2 regions of the Thioclava sp. NG1 genome follow, and region 2 is predicted to be linked to the other one. Evidence: riboswitches for the same ligand, from Rfam matches in the RefSeq annotation. Region 2 holds a riboswitch; the other holds the start of a gene.
The links. A riboswitch is a leader RNA that binds a small molecule or an ion and turns the genes downstream of it on or off. The one in region 2 is predicted to bind cobalamin.
Positions count from the first base shown of each region.

Region 1 (7,733 bases), on a different contig from region 2:
TCGCAAAGAGCGGACGGCCTTCGATCGAAAAAGAGATATCGGAGATGCGCAACATGGGGCCTGACTTGGCGCAGGGGCGCGCGACAGTCAATCGCTGCTGCGCGCCGCGCCGCTTCGGCTTGGCAAAAAATATCCCCGCCGGAGGCGTCCTTCGGCCCGTGACGCCCGGCGGCCCGCCGGTCTGCCTTGACCAAACGGTCACGAAACCGCGCTAGACTCGCCCCGGGCCCGCCCATGAGGGCTTTTCAAGCCAGCCCCTGCATGATAGCAGGCGCGGGATATTTCGGACCGGCTTTCCGGCCGCGAACACAAGGAAAGGGTCACACATGGCCATCGAACGCACGCTGAGCATCATCAAACCCGACGCGACCAAGCGCAACCTCACTGGCAAGATCAATGCCAAGTTCGAGGAAGCGGGTCTGCGCATCGTCGCGCAAAAGCGCATCCAGCTGACCATGGAACAGGCCGGCAAGTTCTATGAAGTGCACAAAGAGCGCCCCTTCTACGGCGAACTGTGCGAATTCATGGCGTCCGAGCCGGTCGTCGTTCAGGTCCTCGAAGGGGAAGGCGCGATCGCCAAGAACCGCGAAGTGATGGGCGCGACCAACCCGGCGGAAGCCGACGAGGGCACCATCCGCAAGGAATACGCGCTCTCCGTGGGTGAGAACTCGGTGCACGGCTCCGACGCTCCGGAAACCGCTGCGGAAGAAATCTCGTTCTTCTTCTCGGGTCTCGAGATCGTCGGCTGATCTAGCGTTTCGCGATCAGACCAATTTCCGAGAGGGCCGCGTCCAGCCGGGCGCGGCCCTTTTCTTTTGCGGAAGGCGCGGAGCTGTCCTCCGCTGCGATCCGCGCCTTGAGCGCGTCGAATTTCTTCCGGAATGCGGCCTTCTCGGCGCCGCGGCAGTCGTTCCACGGCCGACCCTGCAGCGCCATGTGCAGTGCGTAATAACCGATGAAATGGGCGGGGTTCCCGGCCTCGATCCAGGCGGCATAGGCGGCGTCCGCTCCGATCTCGCGCAGGTCTTCCGCCGAGGTGATCCCGGCGCGCATGAAACCTTCGGCGGTGGCGGGGCCGATCCCCTTGATGGAGGTGATAGAGGTGCTCATCGTGCCGGACGGTCCTTCGGGCCGCGCGGCAAGGGCAGCGCGACGGATTGGCGGATCATCGCAGTCTGAAGCTGGACTTCGCGCCACGCAAGAGCAGCGCGAAGGAGAGATCGAATGGCGGGCGGCGCGAAAACCGGCGGTGGATGAAGATGCCGGTTGCGGGGCCTGCCTGGGCCGCTATCATCGCGGCGCGAGAGAGGGCGTCAGATGGACGCCCAATCGTCGAATACGGTGCCGTTCTGTTGGGTCGTATTGCCCGTTTGGCCTTGTTGCTGGCCAGGACGGTTCGTGCCGCCTTGCTGTTGCTGGCCTGATTGATTGCCCGATTGCTGTTGCATGACCTAAGCCTTGTGATGAGTCGCGTTCTAGCGGGGTCTTCCCGTTGCTGCGACAAGTAGCCACAGGCTCTCGCCGAGAAAAGGGTCGGTCAAGCGAAACTGATTTTTGGTCGCATTGGCGTGAGCGACCGTCATGAAACTGTGACGTCGCCGACACGAAAGCGCGGATTTTGGCGCGAGTGCGTCAAGAATTCGGACCTATCGTGGCCGCCTGCGCGGAGCGTTGTTTCAAAGGGCTATCGCGCAGCTCGCGCCGCCGTGCAGATCGGGATGGGTTGCAGGCCGGGCAGGCTGAGCATCGCTTCCAGCGCGGTGTTGTTCTCGACCAGATCGGCGATGGTCTTGCGGTCGAGCGTTCCGTAAAACGCCTCGAGCGCCTCGCTCAGCGCATCGCGGAACAGGCAGGCGTCGCGCAGCGGGCAGGTGTTGGTCTCGGTGTCGAAACATTCCGCGAAAGGCAGGCGGGCCTCGAAGGCGCGCAGCACGTTGCCGACGCCGATCTGTTCGGGTGGGCGCGCAAGTTTCATGCCACCGGCGCGGCCGCGCAGGGTGGTGATGAAATCCTCATGCGCAAGGGTGTTGATCACCTGCGCCAGATGGTTCTCGGACGCATTGCAGGCTTCCGCGATCTCGTGCTTGCGCACGGTGCGGTCCGGATTGACCGCACAGAACATCAGCACACGCATCGCGAGATTGGTTCGAGTGGTCAAACGCATCGTAACTCCTCCAGCTCACGCGGCGGTGATATAGATAAGTTTGCCTCGCAAGTTTGACCTATGTCACATTCATTGGAAATTTTCGCGCCGAGGCGAGATTTTGCCGCGCCGTTGTCACGCGGGCCAATATCGGTTGGGTGAAGCGGGGCTGCCGGGCCGGCGCGGCGGGCGCGTCCATTCGATGAAGTCGCGGCACACGGTGGCGTGAGCGAATGAGAGCTTCGGTCTTCTGCGCCCGGTTCGCGCGGTTGCGGGCGCTGCCCGGCCCGGATCGTCCCGGGCGGGCCCTTGTCGGAGTGCGCGGGTTCGGACGCATCCCTCGTCGCCTTGCGGGGCAACTTGACCTCCCGCGAGGGCTGGCGCAGATTTCGCGGGCGAAAGGGAGGGCGCCCATGGCTCTGGAAGATGCGAAAACCCAAGTGGATCAGGCCTTTACGCGCGCAGATGCGCGCGGTCTGAGCTTCGAGAATACCTTCGGTGGCGCGACCAGCTTCTTGCGGCGGCGCTACACGAAAGACCTCGCAGGCGCGCAGATCGCCGTGACCGGCATCCCCTTCGATCAGGCGGTGACCAATCGCCCCGGCACGCGGTTTGGGCCGCGCGCGATCCGCGAAGCCTCGACGCTGCAGGCTTTCGATGCGCCCTATGGCTGGGGCTATGACCCGCTCTCCGAGCTGGCGATCGTCGATTACGGTGACATGCCCTTCGACTATGCCAATGTGCCCGAGGTGCCGGGCCGGATCGAGGCGCATCTCGGCGCGATCTTCGGGGCGGGCGTGGTGCCGATCACGCTCGGCGGCGATCACTTCATCACGCTTCCGATCCTGCGCGCGGCAGTCGCCGCGCATGGCGAGATCGCGCTGATCCAGATCGACGCCCATTCCGACACATGGGCCGATGACGACATGGACCGGATCGACCACGGCACTTTCCTCTACAAGGCGATCAAGTCGGGCGTCTTGCGGGCGGAGAATGTGGTCTCGGTCGGCATCCGCACCGACAATCCCGATACGCTGGGCGTGAACATCGTGGATGCGCCGAGCGTGCATCGCGAAGGGATCGGTCCCACGCTCGAACGCATCCGCGCGGTGGTGGGTGATAGACCCTGCTACCTCACCTTCGACATCGACGGTCTGGACCCGGCCTTCGCGCCCGGCACCGGTACGCCTGTCTGGGGCGGCCTGGCGAGCTGGCAGGCGGCAGAGCTGTTGCGCGGGCTGAAGGGCATCAACCTGATCGGCGGCGACGTGGTCGAGGTCTCTCCGCCCTACGATCCGACCGGGGTGACGGCGATCGCCGGGGCTCATGTCGCGACCGAGCTGATCGCCCTTGCGGGCTGGGCGATGCGGGAGAGGGGGGCATGAAACGGGCCGTGACGATCCTCGCGCTCGGGCTCGCCGTCGTGGTGGCGGCCGACGGGTGGGTGCGCCTCGCCCCGATTGATCCGGCGCGCTTCGATGTCGACGGGCTGGCGAAAGCGCCCGGTGACCACCCGGAGACAGGCGGGTTTCAGGCCGTGCGCGACGTCTCCGATCCGCCGGCGCAGATGGCCGCGCTCGACAAGATCATCCGGGGCACCGCGCGCACCAAGCGCGTCGCGGGCAGCGCCGACGAGGGCTACGCGGCCTATGTGACGCGCTCGGCCGTCTGGGGCTTTCCCGATGTCACCACGCTCTGGATCGAAGGCGATACGCTGCAGATCCGCGGGCACCTCGTCTACGGGAAATCCGATCTCGGGGTGAACGAGGCGCGGATCAAGGGCTGGCTCGACGAGGTCGGGCTCTAGCGGGCGCGACCCGCCGTGCGCAGGGTATCTTGCGCCGCGTTTTCCCGCCGACCCGCCCCACGCCGTAGGGTCACACAGACCAACTCTGACAGTGCGCTCCCTTGCGAAGACGGGGGGCGAAGCCTAAGTGAGGCCTCATGCAGCCGGAGCCAGCATGACCATCATGTATCGTTATTTTTCCTGGGCCATCGCCGTCACGGTGGCAGGGCTGGTCGGGTCCTTCGCGCTGGGGTTCGCTCAGACCGGCGGGCTTGGCGGCGCGGTCTCTTTCCTGATGATCACTGCCGTGCTGGCCGTGCTGGAAATCTCGCTGAGCTTCGACAACGCCATCGTCAACGCCAACAAGCTGCACCAGATGACGCCGAAATGGCAGCGTCGTTTCCTGACATGGGGTATCCTGATCGCGGTGTTCGGGATGCGTATCCTCTTCCCGCTTCTGATCGTCGTGATCGCCGCCGGGATCGGACCGTGGGATGCGGTTCTTCTGGCTGCGAAACACCCGGCCGAATATGCCGAGATCATCGAGGACGCGCATCTGTCGATCGCGGGCTTCGGTGGCGCCTTCCTGATGATGGTAGCGCTCACCTATTTCATCGACGAGGGCAAGGAGGTCGACTGGATCCGCGCGCTGGAGCGCCGGTTGCGCGCGCTCGCGTCGATCCGGGGCCTGGAGATCGGCTTCGTGCTGGTCGTCGTTCTGCTTTTCACCTGGATTCTGCCGGAGGGGCGCGAGGACGAGTTCCTCTTCGCCTCCATCTGCGGTCTTGCGACCTTTCTCGGCGTCGAGGTGCTCAGCCACGTGCTCGACCGGACGAATATCGCCGCCGAGACGGCCAAGGCGGGCCTCGGCGCGTTTCTCTATCTCGAAGTGCTCGATGCGTCCTTCAGTTTCGACGGGGTGATCGGGGCCTTCGCGCTGACCCAGAACCTGTTTCTGATCGCGATCGGTCTGGGGATCGGCGCGATGTACGTGCGCTCGATGACCCTGATGCTGGTGGAGCGCAACACGCTCAGCGAATTCCGCTATCTCGAGAACGGCGCCTTCTGGTCGATCCTGATCCTCTCCGTCGTCATGTTCGCGCAGACGCTGGTGGAAGTGCCCGAGGTGATCACCGGCCTGATCGGGGCCGGGCTGATCGGTCTCGCGCTGCTATCCTCGATCCGGTTCAACCGACGCTGCCGGCGCGCCGTGGAAAGCTGAAATATTCTTGACTCAGTGCGGCGCGCGCGGCACAGCAGGGGCACTTCGGTTCCGCGAAAGCGGATGAAAAGGGAACCCGGTGCGATGCGTGCATTCATTCCGGGGCTGCCCCCGCAACTGTGAGCGGCGAGTGACGGCTGACTGAGCCACTGGGGAGACCCGGGAAGGCCAGCCGGAACCAGGACCCGCGAGCCAGGAGACCTGCCGAGGCGCTCATCCTTTCTGCCTGTGCGGGGCGCGCAGCGGAGGCGGTCTTCCGTCAGTGGTGACATTTTTCACCGTCGGCGGAAATTCCAAATTTCCAAAGACTTGCAATGCGAAGTTCACGCGACCGCAGAGTCGCGGCACGAGGGAATTGGATATGATCCGCACCCGTTTGACCGTGGGCCTGATGCTCACCACAGCGCTGGCAGGCCCCGCGCTCGCGCAAGATGCGCAACCTTACCAACTCGATGAGATCGTGATCTATCACGGCGCGCTCGAGCCGCAATCGTCGGACAAGACCGCGCAGGCGGTCACCGTGCTGTCGCGCAAGGAGCTGGAGCGTTCGGGCCAGACCCGTCTCGCCAACCTGATCGCGCAGTCGCCGGGCGTCGGCATCCTGTCGCGCGGGCCGATGGGCGCGCAGACCGGCTTCACCATTCGCGGCGTGTCGCAGAACTACGTGAAGGTCGTGGTGGACGGGATCGACGTCTCCGATCCGTCGGCGACGCAGGTGCTGCCCGACCTGGGCCGGTTCAACACGTTCAACTACGACCGGGTCGAGATCATGCGCGGCTCGCAATCGGCGGTCTATGGCGGGCAGGCGGTCGCCGGTGTGATCAACCTCGACACGCCGCGCCCGACCGAGGATGGCGTGAGCCAAAGCGTCAAGCTCGAGCTCGGCTCCTACCACACCGCGAATGCGGCCTATAATTTCGGCTGGAAGAAGGGCGATGACGAGCTCGCGATTCAGCTGTCGAAAATTTACACTGCAGGCTTCTCGGCCGCCGACAAGAAGAACGGCAATACCGAGAAGGACGGCTACCGCGCCGACCGTGTCAGCCTGCGCGCGCAGAAGCGCATCTCCGACAATCTGCTGATCGGCTTCAACGGGTTCGCGCAGAACGATCGGGGCGAGTTCGACAATGCCTTCACCTCGCCGCCCTCCGACGACGGGGAATACACGATCCACAAGGAGCGGGGCGGACGTCTCTTCGCGAAATTCGCGACCGGCCCGCTCGATCACGAGCTCGGTCTGACCTATTACACGACCTCGCGCTGGTATCCGGTCTATGACTATGGCTACGAGGGCAAGCGCCGCAAACTCGACTGGAAAGCCTCGACCGATCTCGGGCCGGGGCGGCTGACCTTCGGGGCGGATCGCACGCTGGAAACCTATACAGGCACCTATGTCTCGGGCCACGTCCTGACGGCGGATACGGGTATCTTCGGTGAATATGCTTTCTCGCCGATGGACGGGGTGAACGTGACCGCCTCCGCGCGCCACGACGATCACTCGGATTTCGGCGGCAACACCACGGGTCGTCTGGGCGTGACGTGGCAGGCCGACGCCGCGACGCTCTACCGGGCGTCGATCGGCAATGGCTTCCGCGCGCCGTCGGGTTATGAACTCTATGACGGCTACGTGGGCAATCCCGACCTCAAGCCCGAGAAATCGCTGAGCTACGATCTCGGCGTCGAGCGTGACTTCGGTGCGCATAAGCTGACCGCGACGCTGTTCCATATCGAGGTGGACGACCTGATCGACTACGACGGCACCTACTACCAGACCTCGGGCACCGCGAAGCGGCAGGGGCTGGAGCTGGGGCTGAAAGGGCCGATCACCAGCAAGATCAACTACAGCCTCGGCTACACCTATCTCGACTGGAAGAACCCCGACGGGCTGTCGTCGGGATCGACGTGGAACTCGGCCTTCGGGCGTCATACGTTGACCGCGGGCATCGACGCGCAGGTGACCGACAAGATCACGCTCGCCGCCGATATGCGTGTGGTCACCGATCGTCAGAGCCAGCCCGATTACGGCCTGCTGAACGCGCAGATGACCTACGATCTGGGCAACGAGAAGGAGGCCTATCTGCGCATCGAGAACCTGACCGACACCGATTACCAGCTCTGGCCGGGCTACGGCACCTCGGGTCGCGCCGCCTATGTGGGGCTGCGTGCGCGGTTCTGATCTGAAATGGGCGGTTTGCGCCGCCCTTTTCGCCGCCTTGGCGGCGACCTCCTCCGCATGGGCGGAAGAGCCTGCGGGAGATGTGCCGCGGCGGGTCGTCTCCATGAACCTCTGCACCGATCAGCTGGCGCTGGCGCTGGCCGATCCGTCGCAGATCGTCTCGGTCAGCCATTTCGCGACCGACCCGTCGATGTCGGTGCACTGGAAACAGGCTGAAGACCTTCCCGTAAACTACGGTCGCGCCGAGGAAATCTCGATTCTCCATCCCGATCTCGTGCTGGCCGATACGTGGTCGAACCCCGACACGATCCGCATGTTGCGCACGCTCGGGATCCGGGTCGAGCAACTGCCGCCGGGCACCTCGCTGCCCGAGATCCGCGGCCGGATCGAGACGATGGGCAAGCTT
Region 1 is NZ_QFBB01000003.1:373,759-381,491, reverse strand. Features, by position in the region: gene DEM26_RS07390 (ABC-F family ATP-binding cassette domain-containing protein) at 1-55, opposite strand, end outside; gene ndk (nucleoside-diphosphate kinase) at 327-749, shown strand; gene DEM26_RS07380 (TfoX/Sxy family DNA transformation protein) at 751-1,110, opposite strand; gene DEM26_RS07375 (RrF2 family transcriptional regulator) at 1,685-2,164, opposite strand; gene speB (agmatinase) at 2,557-3,528, shown strand; gene DEM26_RS07365 (DUF1499 domain-containing protein) at 3,525-3,950, shown strand; gene DEM26_RS07360 (DUF475 domain-containing protein) at 4,114-5,151, shown strand; cobalamin riboswitch at 5,181-5,374, shown strand; gene DEM26_RS07355 (TonB-dependent receptor plug domain-containing protein) at 5,513-7,327, shown strand; gene DEM26_RS07350 (ABC transporter substrate-binding protein) at 7,314-7,733, shown strand, end outside.
Region 1: another riboswitch for cobalamin. It lies ahead of DEM26_RS07355 (TonB-dependent receptor plug domain-containing protein); the one in region 2 lies ahead of nrdH (glutaredoxin-like protein NrdH).

Region 2 (7,733 bases):
GGGACGGCCTGATCGCTGGGCTCGATGCCGACCGCTACGACGCGGTGATCAACGAGGTGGGCATCACCGATGCGCGCAAGAAGAAATACGATTTCTCGCAGCCCTATATCGCGTCGAAAGCGGCGCTGATCGTGCGCAAGGACGAGACCGACATCACCGGCTTCGACGATCTGAAAGGCAAGACCGCCGCCCAGACGCTCTCGAGCAATTTCGGCAAGATCGCCTCGGATCACGGTGCCGAACTGATCGGCACGAACGGGTTCGATCAGTCGATCGCGCTTGTCATCCAGAACCGCGCCGATGCGACGGTGAATGACAGCCTGTCCTTCCTCGACTTCAAGAAGAACAAGCCGGACGCCCCCGTGAAGCTGGCCGCGACCATGCCCGATGCGAACTATTCCGGCGTGATCATCGCGAAGGACCAGCCCGACCTGCTGGCTGCGATCAACAAGGCGCTCGACGAGATGAAGGCCGACGGGACCTACCAGAAAATCTCCGAAGAGTATTTCGGGGAAGACGTCTCGAAGTAAGCCGCATGTCGAGCCGCGCGCGCCTTCGGGGTTCGGCCCGGAGGCGCGTGAGGCTTGCAGAAAGGATCCGCTATGGCTGACTGGTTGCCCCTGATGTGGTCATCGCTCGTGCCGCTTTTGCAGGCGACGGTGACCTTCACGATCCCGCTGACGCTCATCACCTTCACGCTGGGCCTTGCGCTCGGGCTGCTCTGCGCGGTGATCCGGCTGTTCGGGCCGCGTCCGCTGGTGTGGATCGTGCGGTTCTATGTCTGGGTGATCCGGGGCACGCCGCTTCTGGTGCAGCTTTTCCTGATCTTCTACGGGCTGCCGAGCCTCGGGATCACGCTCGACGCCTTCGTGGCGGGGCTGATCGGCTTCACGCTGAATGTCGGCGCCTACACGTCGGAAATCCTGCGCGCGGCGCTGTCCTCGGTGTCCAAGGGGCAGTGGGAAGCGTCCTATTCCATCGGCATGAACTGGCGGCAGACGATGACCCGCACCATCGTGCCGCAGGCCTCGCGCGTCGCGGTGCCGCCCTTGTCGAACAGCTTCATCTCGCTGGTGAAGGATACGTCGCTCGCCGCAGCGATCACCGTGCCGGAACTGTTTCAGGCGGCGCAGCGGATCGTCGCGACCACCTATGAACCGCTCGTCCTCTATGTCGAGGCGGCGCTGATCTATCTCGCGCTCTGCTCGGTCCTGTCGGCGCTGCAGGGGCGGCTCGAACGGCGCCTCGGGCAATATGGCGGCTTTCTGGAGGAACGCACATGATCGAGCTGTCGAATATCACCAAGCGGTTCGGCGAGAACGAGGTTCTGTCGGGGATCTCGCTGTCTCTGCCTGAGGGCTCCGTGACCGCGTTGATCGGCCCCTCCGGTGGCGGCAAGAGCACGCTTTTGCGCACCATCAACCTGCTGGAAGTGCCCACGAGCGGCACGCTCGCCATCGGCGACGCTTCGGTGACGCTGACCGAAGGCGGCAAGCTGTCGCGCGCCCAGATCCAGTCGATCCGGCAACAGACCGGGATGGTGTTCCAGAACTTCCAGCTCTTCCCGCATCGCACCGCGATCGAGAACGTGATGGAGAGCCTCGTGACCGTGCAGAACTGGCCCGCCGCGAAAGCCCGCGAGCGCGCGATGTCGCTCTTGGAGAAGGTCGGAATGGCGCATAAGGCCGATGCCTGGCCCGCGACGCTTTCGGGCGGGCAGCAGCAGCGCATCGCGATTGCCCGCGCGCTCGCCCCGTCGCCGAAAGTGCTGCTCTGCGACGAGCCGACCTCGGCGCTCGATCCGGAACTGGCGGCGGAAGTCGTCGACGTTCTGGCACAGCTGGCCCGCGAGGGCACGACGATGGTGATGGCGACCCACGACCTGCGCCTTGCCTCGCAGATCGCCGAGCGGGTGGTCGTGCTGGAAAGCGGCGGCGTGGTCGAGACCGGCCCGGCGCGGCAGGTCTTCGACGCGCCCGAGCGCGAGCGCACCAAGCGGTTCATCGCCACGCTGAAATCGACCGGCGAGACCGCAGCCCCGGATACTGCCCCGCGCCCCGTCTGAGGCGCGGGCGGCGGCGGGTTCAAAACGCCCAGTCCTCGTCCTCGGTCGCGACCGCCTTGCCGATCACGTAGCTCGATCCCGAGCCCGAGAAGAAGTCGTGGTTTTCGTCCGATCCGGGCGAGAGCGCGGCGAGGATCGCGGGGTTCACGCGCGTCGCCTCTTCGGGGAAGAGCGCCTCATAGCCGAGGTTCTGCAGCGCCTTGTTGGCGTTGTAATGCAGGAAGTGCTTCACATCCTCCGTCAGGCCCAGACCGTCATAGAGCTGCTCGGTATAGCGGCCCTCGATGTCATAGAGGTCGAACATCAGCGAGAAGGCAAAATCCTTGATCTCGGTGCGCTCGGTCTCGGTCGCCCGCTCCAACGCGCGCTGGAACTTGTAGCCGATGTAATAGCCGTGGATCGCCTCGTCGCGGATGATCAGGCGGATCAGGTCGGCCGTGTTGGTCAGGCGCGCGCGGCTCGACCAGTGCATCGGCAGGTAGAAGCCCGAATAGAACAGGAAGCTTTCCAGAAAGACGCTCGCCACCTTGCGCTTCAACGGGCTCGCCGTCGCGTCGTATTCGTCGAGGATCAGCCGCGACTTGGCCTGCAGATGCGGGTTTTCCTGCGACCAGCGGAACGCCTCGTCGACCTCGGCGGTGTTGCACAGTGTCGAGAAGACCGAGGAATAGCTGCGCGCATGCACGGCCTCCATGAAGGCGATGTTGGACAGCACCGCTTCCTCATGGGGCGTCGCCGCATCCGCCATCAGCGCAGGCGCGCCCACGGTGTTCTGGATCGTGTCCAGCAGCGTCAGCCCGGTGAAGACCCGGATCGTGAGCGTCTGCTCATCCTCGGTCAGTTGCGACCAGCTTTGAATGTCGTTCGACAGCGGCACCTTCTCGGGCAGCCAGAAATTCGAGGTGAGCCGGTTCCAGACTTCGAGATCCTTGTCGTCCTGAAGGCGGTTCCAGTTGACGGCACGCGGAACGGGGCGGGATGTGTGCAGATCTTTCATGGCGGGCCTCACAGGGAACAGGATACGCAGCCCTGCACCTCGGTCCCCTCGAGGGCCGCTTGGCGCAGGCGGATGTAATAGATGGTCTTGATGCCGCGCCGCCATGCATAGATCTGGGCGCGGTTGATGTCGCGGGTCGTGGCCTCGGCCGGGAAGAACAGCGTCAGCGAGAGACCTTGATCGACATGCTCGGTCGCTGCCGCATAGGTGTCGATGATCGCCTCGGGGCCGATCTGATAGGCGTCGCGGTAGAACTCGAGATTGTCGTTCGTCATGTAGGGCGCGGGGTAATAGACCCGGCCGATCTTGCCTTCCTTACGGATCTCGATCTTCGCGGTGATCGGGTGGATCGAGGCTGTCGCGTTGTTGATATAGCTGATCGAGCCGGTGGGCGGCACGGCTTGCAGGTTGCGATTCCACAGGCCGCACTCCATGACCCGGTCGCGCAGCTCGGCCCAGTCGGCGCGGGTGGGCAGGGTGATCCCGAAGCGGTCGAACAGGGCCGTTACGGTGTCGCTCTCAGGCAGAAAGTCGCGGGTGACGTATTTCTCGAAGAAGCTGCCATCGGCATAGGCAGAGGCCTCGAACCCCTTGAAACTCCGGCCATGCTCGGCGGCCAGCCGGTTCGACTCCGCCAGCGCGTGATAGGCTACGGCGGCGAAATAGACGGAGGTGAACTCGATCCCCTCGGGGCTGCCATAATGGACGCGCTCGCGGGCGAGGAAACCGTGCAGGTTCATCTGACCCAGACCGATCGCGTGGCTTTCCTCGTTGCCCTTGCGGATCGAGGGGACGGCGTTGATCGCGCTCATCTCCGACACCGCCGAGAGCGCCCGGATCGCGGCCCCGACGCTCGCGCCCAGATCGCCGCCATCCATCACCTTGGCGATGTTGAGCGAGCCCAGATTGCACGAGATATCCGTGCCCATCCGCGCATAGCCCAAGTCCTCATCGAACTCCGACGGCTCGGCCACCTGCAGGATTTCCGAGCACAGGTTCGACATGGTGATCCGTCCCGCGATCGGGTTGGCGCGGTTCACCGTGTCTTCGAACATGATGTAGGGATAGCCGCTTTCGAACTGGATCTCGGCCAGCGTCTGGAAGAAGGCGCGGGCGTTGATCTTGCGTTTGCGGATCCGCGCGTCATCGACCATCTCGTGGTATTTCTCGGTCACGGAAATCTCCGAGAAGGCGCAGCCATAGACCCGCTCCACGTCATGCGGCGAGAAGAGATACATCTCCTCGTTCTTCTTCGCGAGCTCGAAGGTGATGTCGGGGATCACCACGCCGAGGCTCAGCGTCTTGATCCGGATTTTCTCGTCCGCATTCTCGCGCTTGGTGTCGAGGAAGCGCAGGATGTCGGGGTGATGGGCGTGCAGATAGACCGCGCCCGCGCCCTGACGCGCGCCCAGCTGGTTGGCATAGCTGAAGCTGTCTTCGAGCAGCTTCATCACCGGGATCACGCCCGAGGATTGGTTCTCGATCCCTTTGATCGGCGCGCCATATTCGCGGATATTGGTCAGCATCAGGGCCACGCCGCCGCCGCGTTTGGACAGTTGCAGCGCCGAGTTGATGCCGCGCCCGATGCTTTCCATGTTGTCTTCCAGCCGCAGCAGGAAGCAGGAGACGAATTCGCCCCGCGCCTTCTTGCCCGCATTGAGGAAGGTCGGCGTCGCGGGCTGGAAGCGGCCTGCCAGCATCTCCTCCATGAGGCGCATCGCCAGCGCCTCGTCGCCGCGCGCGAGCGTCAGTGCCACCATCACGACGCGGTCTTCGTAGCGTTCGAGGTACCGCTGCCCGTCGCGGGTCTTCAGCGTGTAGGAGGTGTAATATTTGAACGCGCCGAGGAAGGTCGGAAAGCGGAACTTGGCCGCGAAAGCCGCATCCCAGATCGCGCGCTGGAAGTTGCGCGAATACTGATCGAGCACGGCGGCGTCGTAATAGCCTTCCTCCACCAGATAGCCGAGCTTCTCGTCCAGCGAATGGAAGAACACCGTGTTCTGGTTCACATGGCGCAGGAAATATTGCCGCGCCGCCATCCGGTCGGCGTCGAAGCGGATATTGCCCTCCGCGTCATAGAGGTTGAGCATTGCGTTGAGCGCGTGGTGATCAAGCCCCGCGAATTCCGAGGCCGTGGCCCCGCTCGGTTTCACGTCGCTGTCGAGCATTCCAGCCTCCAGAAATTGTCGAGACCCGCGCGCACGCGGTCGATGTCAGTGTCGGTACCCGCCAGTTCGAACCGGTAGAGAACGGGGATATTGCATTTGCGCGCCAGCAGATCGCCCGCGCAGGCGAAAAGCGCGCCGAAATTGCGATTGCCGCTGGCGATTACGCCGCGCAGACCCGCGCGGCGGGCGGGATCGTTGAGAAAGGCGATGACCGGTTTCGCGACCGCGCCGCGCCCCTTGCCGTCGGCGTAGCTCGGGCAGATCAGGACGTAGGGGCCGGGCGGGTACGGCATCGGAGCCTCCGCCGAGAGGGGCAGACGCAGCGCGGGCAGACCCAGCCGCTCCACGAAGCGCTGCGTGTTCCCCGAGGCCGAGGAGTAATAGATCAGCCTTGCCTGTCCCATGATCCGGGCCCGCGCTCAGTTGAGCTGTCCGATCATGTCGGGCCGGAAGCCCGCCCAGTGATCCTCGCCCGCGATCACCACGGGCGCCTGACGGTAGCCGAGGTCCTGCACCATCTCCATCGCGGCGGCATCCTCGGTGAGGTCGATCACGTTGTAGTCGATCCCCTTCGCATCCAGCGCACGGGTCGTGGCGGTGCATTGCACGCAGGCCGGTTTCGAATAGACGGTGATGGTCATGTGTCCTGTCCCTTTGTTTGCTGTCGGCCGCGTAGGACAAGGCTCGTGGGCAGGGTGCCGCAGCACATAGCCACGCGCCCGGGCCCTCCGCCGCGGTCGTCGTCTATCTGCTCTGGCAGGTCTCCTGGCTCGCGGCTCGAACGCCTCTCGGTCCGTCTTCCCGGCGCATCGCACCAGTGACATTCGGACATCAGGCTCGCCGCTTACAGTTGCGGGGGCAGCGCCGGAATTCCACCGGCTTCCCTCTTCGCCTGCGGAGTGACTCGCAGGAACCAAAGCAACATCATATTGGGATGCATGGTGTGGTGGTGTCAATATATAGATTGCCCTGGCGCGCGAAACTCTCGCGCGACAGGGCTGTGTCAAGGCTCAGGCCCCGTCGCCGAGCGCCCGGATATGCGCCGGAAGGCGGGCGTTCTGGCCATACATGAAGTGGTTCTCCATGCGCTCCGAGAAGCGGCTGGCCTCGGTCTCGCGACCCACGGCCTCGGCCATCTCGCGGATATGCATCGGGCTCGCCCCGCAGCACACGCCGAGATAATTCACCCCGATCGCCTGCGCCTCACGCGCGAAGGCGCCGATCTCGTAGCGGTTGCAAGCCAGCGGATCGAGCGCGGTCGGAAAGGTCCGGCCATGCGGCGAGGGGCAGGTGCAGCCGTTGTGATCGGAGAGGTTGAAGAAGGTGGGCTCCTCCTTCGTGGTCCGGTAGGGCACGGGCAGGGCGCCGACATGGCAGCTCACCGCCGCGCGCACCTTGCGCAGCCACGGCATCATCGTCTGCGGCCCGCGGAAGCAGTTCAGCCCGACGACATCGGCGCCCGCCTGTTCGAGCTGCTGGCAGGTCTCGACGATGCCGACCCCGTCCATCATCTCGTTGGCCGCCATCGGTGCCAGCGTCAGCACCACCGGCAGCCCCGACGCCTTCGCGGCCTCGAGCGCGCATAGCGCCTCGCTCGCGTAGTAAAAGGTCTCGCCGATGAGGATATCCGCGCCTTCCTCGACCGCCCAGCCGACCATCTCGTCGAACATCGCGCGCACCTCGGCCTGCCGCGCCGGATCGGCCGGGTCCCAGATATTCGTGTTCGAGATATTGCCCGCCATCAGGTTTCCGGTCTTGGCATTGGCGACCTCGCGGGCGATCTTCAGCGCCGCGCGGTTGAGCGGCTCCAGCAGGTCTTCCTTGCCGATCACGCGCATCTTCTCGCGGTGGCCGTTATAGGTGAAGGCCTCGACGATATCGCTGCCGGCGCGCTGGAAATCGACATGCAGATTGCGCAGCGCCTGCGGGTATTCGAGCGCCACCTCGGGCACGAATTCCCCGGCGGTCAGATAGCCGCGCCGTTCCAGTTCGAACAGAAAGCCCTCGGCGCAGATTACCGGGCGCGCGTCGAGCAGGCGGGTCAGTTTGTTGTCATTCATGGAGAGATCCTCTCAGTTCATCCATGACCATCGTTGGACAGAGCCGAGCCTCGCAGGGAACGAATGACGCTCCCTACTGCAATGGTCCTCGGTCGGGCCGCAGAGAGCGACCGCAAGACGAAAAGCGGGTCAGAGGCCGCGCCGGGCGCGTGCCCCGCCGCGCCGCACCGGCGGGGGCATCTCGATCGGCAAGGCGAAAGGCTGCGGGGTCAGCGACTCCAGCAACAGCTCGCAGAACACCTCCACCGCTGGTGAGATCAGGGAGTGCGGATAGGCCTGCATATGGGCGACGATCGCCGCCTTCGCATAGGGCATGTCGCCCGGCAGCGTGCCAAGCCATTCCATGTAGCCCAGCGTGCCCAGCTCACGCGCCCGCAGCGGCGAGATCGGCCCTATATCGAGTTGTAAGAGTGAAAGCGTTCGTTCCAAAAGCATCGCGCCCT
Region 2 is NZ_QFBB01000005.1:17,398-25,130, reverse strand. Features, by position in the region: gene DEM26_RS10760 (amino acid ABC transporter substrate-binding protein) at 1-530, shown strand, start outside; gene DEM26_RS10755 (amino acid ABC transporter permease) at 603-1,283, shown strand; gene DEM26_RS10750 (amino acid ABC transporter ATP-binding protein) at 1,280-2,065, shown strand; gene nrdF (class 1b ribonucleoside-diphosphate reductase subunit beta) at 2,085-3,062, opposite strand; gene nrdE (class 1b ribonucleoside-diphosphate reductase subunit alpha) at 3,071-5,230, opposite strand; gene nrdI (class Ib ribonucleoside-diphosphate reductase assembly flavoprotein NrdI) at 5,212-5,634, opposite strand; gene nrdH (glutaredoxin-like protein NrdH) at 5,650-5,871, opposite strand; cobalamin riboswitch at 5,969-6,163, opposite strand; gene DEM26_RS10725 (homocysteine S-methyltransferase family protein) at 6,241-7,290, opposite strand; gene DEM26_RS10720 (hypothetical protein) at 7,420-7,725, opposite strand.